DNA from 2 places in the Paenibacillus sp. EC2-1 genome. Region 2 is predicted to be linked to the other one. Evidence: a T-box and tRNA genes for the amino acid it is inferred to sense, from the RefSeq annotation. Region 2 holds a T-box; the other holds one or more tRNA genes.
What was found. The T-box of region 2 lies ahead of tyrS (tyrosine--tRNA ligase). A T-box ahead of a tRNA ligase gene usually reads a tRNA of that ligase, here a tRNA-Tyr.

Region 1: it has a tRNA-Tyr gene. The T-box ahead of tyrS (tyrosine--tRNA ligase) is inferred to sense a tRNA for this amino acid. The anticodon was not compared.

The regions. Positions count from the first base shown of each region.
Region 1 is NZ_CP186006.1:195,609-199,014, reverse strand. It holds gene ACK8P5_RS01090 (PucR family transcriptional regulator) at 70-1,275, opposite strand; tRNA gene ACK8P5_RS01085 (tRNA-Lys) at 1,381-1,453, opposite strand; tRNA gene ACK8P5_RS01080 (tRNA-Tyr) at 1,461-1,546, opposite strand; tRNA gene ACK8P5_RS01075 (tRNA-Phe) at 1,559-1,631, opposite strand; tRNA gene ACK8P5_RS01070 (tRNA-Asp) at 1,706-1,782, opposite strand; tRNA gene ACK8P5_RS01065 (tRNA-Thr) at 1,797-1,872, opposite strand; tRNA gene ACK8P5_RS01060 (tRNA-Val) at 1,893-1,968, opposite strand; tRNA gene ACK8P5_RS01055 (tRNA-Met) at 1,978-2,054, opposite strand; tRNA gene ACK8P5_RS01050 (tRNA-Ser) at 2,089-2,180, opposite strand; rRNA gene ACK8P5_RS01045 (23S ribosomal RNA) at 2,320-3,406, opposite strand, start outside.
Region 2 is NZ_CP186006.1:3,959,661-3,963,066, forward strand. It holds gene ACK8P5_RS18595 (NAD-dependent epimerase/dehydratase family protein) at 1-162, opposite strand, end outside; gene tyrS (tyrosine--tRNA ligase) at 379-1,638, opposite strand; T-box leader at 1,727-1,961, opposite strand; gene ACK8P5_RS18605 (sensor histidine kinase) at 2,061-3,406, opposite strand, start outside.

The sequences.
Region 1 (3,406 bases), 1.7 Mb from region 2:
AATACATTTTATAGTCTTAATATTAACCTATAGACTTCTGACTGACTATACACAATCTGCACAAAAATCTTATTTTCTTTTCGTCACTTTATACAATAGAAGAGTAATTTTAACCAAAACAGCATCTCCGAAGCTCCGAACATCAAGTCCAGTCTCTTGTTTTATCTTATCTAAACGGTATAAAAGAGTATTACGGTGAATATACAAACGCTTTGCCGTTTCACTAACATTACAATCTAATTCAAAAAAACTTTCGAGCGTAGACAGTGTTTCGGCATCTTCAAACACATCTGTATGGTGGCTCCCGTACTCCTCTAGGAAGCGGTTTCGCTGCACTTCAGGAATACTAAATAACAAACGTTCCAGATGAAGCCCGGTCGATAAATGAATATGTTCTTTCACTTGAAAAGTTCGTCCGATAACCATCGTTTCGCGAAGTTGTCTAAGCATGCAAGGTAAACCTTCGGCTACCTTAATGGCTGGGATTGCGGCAATATGGAAGTCACCCACCCACTCATTCGATACCAGCTCATATAGACCCATACAAAAGAGTGTCAGTAAGTCCTGATCTCCTTCGCCTGGAATCTCTTCCTTCTCATCTACCAAACCATCCAAAAGCTGCGGATCAGCAAGAACAAGCCATGCCTTCTCCTGAAGAGGTACTAATACAACTTCCCCATCAAAATAACTACGAAGCAACCTCTGAAGCGATTTGAAGGTTGTATCGGTGGGATGCTCACTTTCATTCACAAGTAAAAAAGGAATTACTTCTTCCGATAGAGATATTCTATTAGCTAGCTCATCTGGTAGAGTAGCGTATAACTCATCAGCTTTTATGCGCTCGTTTAGCCATTCTCCCAGTTTAAGCGCGTAATGTTCTTCTTCTGCCTTACTACTATACCGTTGGAGCTTAGTAGATGGATCGTTATAAACAAGATTAGATAATAAAAGTCCAATTAGCTTCACCTCAGTCTCGGTCACCTTATCAGACGGGACTGAAATTATAATAGGTACATTATTCTTCACAGGAATTGAAAACCACACTTCACCCTGCTCTAGATGATAAGAGATTCCTGCTTCCGACTGTTCTATCATTGGTATCTTTATGTTCATTTCATTAAAAGGTCCAATATCACTTGTTGTCTGACTATGAAGACTGGGGATTGTTATAGATTCGAGCAGCAATTCAGACTCTTGCTCATTCAACGATTTAAGTGTCATAGGAATACCCAGCGTGCTCTTCAAACTCTGCAGTATTTGCTCTATCTCCGTCATTGATGACTCCACCACTTTGTCTTTTTCTTATTATTTTAGCATATCTATAGCAGTCAACTGAAATATATACAAAAAAGCCGTCAACATAGTTGACGACTTCTGTGATGAGCCATGAAGGACTCGAACCTTCGACACCCTGATTAAAAGTCAGGTGCTCTACCAACTGAGCTAATGGCTCATAAAACTGGTGGAGGATGATGGATTCGAACCACCGAACCCGTAAGGGAGCAGATTTACAGTCTGATGCGTTTGGCCACTTCGCTAATCCTCCAGGATTAAAAGGTGGCTCGGGACGGAATCGAACCGCCGACACGAGGATTTTCAGTCCTCTGCTCTACCGACTGAGCTACCGAGCCATATTTAGTTTAATAAAAAAATAGTGTGAAGCGATTTAACTTCGCACATTTACCCAGCCATTTAATATAATAAATGGCGGAACTGACGGGATTCGAACCCGCGATCTCCTGCGTGACAGGCAGGCATGTTAGGCCTCTACACCACAGTTCCGCATTTAAAATAACTGGTGCCGGCGAGAGGACTTGAACCCCCAACCTACTGATTACAAGTCAGTTGCTCTACCAGTTGAGCTACACCGGCGTATTCAATTAAAAATTCAATGGTGGAGGCTGAGGGGTTCGAACCCCCGACCCTCTGCTTGTAAGGCAGATGCTCTCCCAGCTGAGCTAAGCCTCCAGGTATGTATGGTAGCGGCGGAGGGGATCGAACCCCCGACCTCACGGGTATGAACCGTACGCTCTAGCCAGCTGAGCTACACCGCCATATCAATACAGGATTACATTCAGGTTATATAAATGGCGGAGAGAGAGGGATTCGAACCCTCGCACCGCTTACGCAGTCTAACCCCTTAGCAGAGGGTCCCCTTATAGCCACTTGGGTATCTCTCCATCATAACCTTATGCAAGTTACAGAGATTGACTCCCTGAAAACTAGATACGAAACTTGAATTTGCGATTAGTGCTTCACCGTAACTCACACCGGACCAAAGCAGATGCTTTCGATGCGAGCTTCACAGCGTGAAGCTTGTAGGATAAGCCCTCGACCGATTAGTATTGGTCAGCTCCATGCATTGCTGCACTTCCACCTCCAACCTATCTACCTCGTCGTCTTCAAGGGGTCTTACATACTGGGAAATCTCATCTTGAGGGGGGCTTCACGCTTAGATGCTTTCAGCGCTTATCCCGTCCATACGTAGCTACCCAGCCATGCTCCTGGCGGAACAACTGGTGCACCAGCGGTATGTCCATCCCGGTCCTCTCGTACTAAGGACAGCTCCTCTCAAATTTCCTACGCCCACGACAGATAGGGACCGAACTGTCTCACGACGTTCTGAACCCAGCTCGCGTACCGCTTTAATGGGCGAACAGCCCAACCCTTGGGACCTACTTCAGCCCCAGGATGCGATGAGCCGACATCGAGGTGCCAAACCTCCCCGTCGATGTGGACTCTTGGGGGAGATAAGCCTGTTATCCCCAGGGTAGCTTTTATCCGTTGAGCGATGGCCCTTCCATGCGGTACCACCGGATCACTAAGCCCGACTTTCGTCCCTGCTCGACTTGTAGGTCTCGCAGTCAAGCTCCCTTATGCCTTTGCACTCTTCGAATGATTTCCAACCATTCTGAGGGAACCTTGGGGCGCCTCCGTTACTCTTTAGGAGGCGACCGCCCCAGTCAAACTGCCCACCAGACACTGTCCCCGCACCGGTTCACGGTACTAGGTTAGAACCTAGATACGATCAGGGTGGTATCCCAACGGCGCCTCCACAGAAGCTTGCGCTCCTGTTTCTTAGGCTCCCACCTATCCTGTACAGATCGTACCCAAATCCAATATCAAGCTGCAGTAAAGCTCCATGGGGTCTTTCCGTCTTGTCGCGGGTAACCTGCATCTTCACAGGTATTAAAATTTCACCGGATCTCTCGTTGAGACAGCGCCCAAATCGTTACGCCATTCGTGCGGGTCAGAATTTACCTGACAAGGAATTTCGCTACCTTAGGACCGTTATAGTTACGGCCGCCGTTTACTGGGGCTTCGGTTCATAGCTTCGGATTGCTCCTAACCACTCCCCTTAACCTTCCAGCACCGGGCAGGCGTCAGCCCGTATACTTCGCCTTAC
Region 2 (3,406 bases):
ATCAAATGCATTAACCACAATAGCCTTAGCACCTAAACCTTCTATAAAAGATATTCGTTCCGGGCTATGCGTCATTCCAATGACTTCATGACCAGCCTTTACTAACTTCGGAAGCAACAACCTTCCAATCACTCCTGTGGAACCCGCTACGAATATTTTCATAAGTAGACTACCTCCATATTATTAATCATGAAAGAATTAGGGCGTAGAAACACGGCAAACTTATGATCATATATATTTCCATTTGATATTAAAGAACTCCTGTTTTATTAGTTAATCTAAGAATACTGGCATCTTTAGATTATGGTACAAAAAAACCGCCAACACGTCGGTGTGTTAGCGGTTTTCATGATTGATGCTATCTTAATCCTCTGTCTACTAAGACATCTTCACCAAGCTGTAATTCTTCTTACCTTTGCGGATGATGATAAAGCGGCCACCAATGGCTTCGTTAGCTGTCACTTCAAAGCCCACATCGGTGACGCGCTCACCATTCATTGAAATCGCACCTTTGGTAATATCCTCGCGAGCTTGACGCTTCGATGGTTCGATGCCTAAATCCACAAGCCAGTCCACAATATTCTTCGATTCTTGTGTAGCTTCGAAAGTCGGCATTTCTTTAAAGCCTTGCTCGATTTCATCTGCCGTAAGGGACTTAATATCTCCGCTGAACAAAGCTGCTGTAATACGCTTTGCCTGTTCCAGCATTTCTTCCCCATGCACGAATCTCGTCATTTCCTCAGCCAACGTTTTTTGTGCTTCACGTTTATGAGGCTCAGTCTCCACTTTCTCAGCGAGCTCATCAATTTGTTCTTTGGACAGGAATGTGAAGTACTTCAAGTACTTCACGACATCGCGGTCATCTGTGTTCGCCCAGAACTGGTAGAACTCGAATGGCGTCGTCTTTTTCGGATCAAGCCAAATCGCTCCACCGGCTGTTTTACCGAACTTCGTTCCGTCAGCTTTCAGCATTAGCGGAATCGTAAGACCGAAGGCTTTCGCTTCAGAGCCTTCTTTTTTGCGGATCAGATCCAGACCGCTTGTAATGTTCCCCCACTGATCAGAACCACCGATTTGCAGCTGCACATCCTCATGCTGGTACAGATGCAAGTAATCTAGGGATTGCAGGATTTGGTATGAGAACTCGGTAAACGAAATACCGCTATCCAGCCTGCTCGCTACGACATCCTTAGCAAGCATTGAGTTGAGGTTAAAGTTCTTACCATAGTCACGCAAGAATTCGATCACATTGATTTTGTGCGTCCAGTCATAGTTATTCACCATACGGATTTGATTGTCGCCTTCTGTAACGAAGAGCTTTTTCATTTGCTCAGTCAAGGCATCTACGTTTGCTTGAACTTGCTCCAGCGTTTGCAGTGAGCGTTCAGCGGAACGACCACTTGGGTCCCCAATCGTACCGGTTGCTCCCCCAATCAGAATGACAGGACGATGGCCCGCAAGCTGGAAGCGTTTCAGCACCATGAATGGAATCAAGTGACCGATATGCATACTGTCTCCTGTCGGATCTACACCGCAGTACAAGGATACAGCTTTCTGATTCGTTAACTCTCGAAGTCCTTCTGCATCCGTCTGTTGATTGATGGCATCGCGCCATTCCAGTTCATCGATAATATTCATAGCCATACACTCCCTTAAGTGTTATCCAAATTCTTATTACGAAATATCATGTCACGGCATACAAAAAAGTCCCTATGTCTATTGTAGACATAGGGACGATTGAACAACCGTGGTACCACCCAGATTGTACAAATGAACGCTTCGTTTGCTCATGCGCCATTCATACCGCTCTTAAGGCGAGTTATCGTTCGCCATTTCCGCTCGGCATTACCCGAGATACTCCAGAGTGTAATTCACGAACTTAGTGTGTACCGGGTCTCATCAACCCCCGGCTTTCTTAGAACAGGGACTAAGCTGCTACTGGGCTCTTTCAACGTATATCGCATATAAGATTACAGACAGTATAGTGAAATCATTTTTCATTGTCAACCATCCCCTTCATAAACTCTTCAAACTAGGTGGTGACCATTTCTGATTCCAAGTTACTCTCCATCCAAGAACAACCTTCTTTTTTTGGCCGGGAGGCGTATATCCACTGAAGTGCCAATCCCCACCCTGCTAAAAATGGAAACACCGTACTGTTCACCATACTGAAGCTGAACACGTTGATGAATATTCCGGATACCAAATCCGGTCTCACTCACCTCAGAAGTGTTCAGTAGTTCGTTGACACTTGCCTGGCTCACACCCATACCGTCGTCAATGACTCGATAGAGAATCTCACCCTTTTCGATTCGTGCAACAATTCGAATATGGATATGATCAGCACCACTCCAGGCATGTTTAAGGGCATTCTCAACGAAAGGCTGAAGAATCAACTTAATCGTCTCATATTTCCACACATCTACATCAATATCATAGGTTACTCCAAGTCTATTCCCATACTTCACCTTTTGGATATCCAGATAGGCGTTAACCTGTTCAATCTCGGACGAAACAGGAATAAACATCCTTCCTGAGTTAAGGGTTAGGCGATAAAACTTTGCCAGCTCTACGACCATTTTTCTCAGCTTTTCATTCTCTCCGAACTTCGCCAACTGATTAATAGACGAAAGCGTATTGTATAGAAAATGCGGATTAATTTGCGTCTGAAGCATTTCAAGTTCTGCTTCTTTTTTCGCAAGTTCCGTTAAATATACCTTTTCTATCAACATTTCGAAATCCTCGCCCATTTCATTCAGTGCCGTTGCAATTTGCGAAAATTCATCTTTCCCTTTATAAGTTATACGTCGCCGCAAATCCCCTTCCCTAAATGAGTTAAGAATTGAAACAAATTTCATCATACGCTTAGAGAAATAACGAGATATGTATATACCTAGACTGGTAAATAACACGAAGCATACAATACACACACCAATAATGAAGGCCCTAACACGCTCAGCCTCTTGCTTAATAATCGTCAGTGGAACATGAGCAACAATGGTCCAATCTTCCTTGGGCATATACTCTTTCAGTGTTAAAAATTCATCCGCAGGGTAATTGTCCTGGAGTGAATTTACTGTATGCACATTCGATTCATTACCTTGAAACGATGATGAAGGAATCTCTTCTGAAGCATAAATGATTTGCCCCGCTCGATTCTGAACATAGAGCTTCGCTCCCTTACCAAGCTTCCGATAATCAACGCTTTGGAACAACTCATTTTTACTTACACTGAACCTCATAATACCTTGTTCCCATAGGTCTGCTGACTCTTGTAAATCGATGATTCGGCGAATCATAGATATACGTTTACTGTCTTTGTCATCCTCAACTTCCATCCACTTTTTTGTAATCCCATATTCCTCTTTCGAAAGTAAGTTATACCAAGCTTTATCTTGAATCCGAT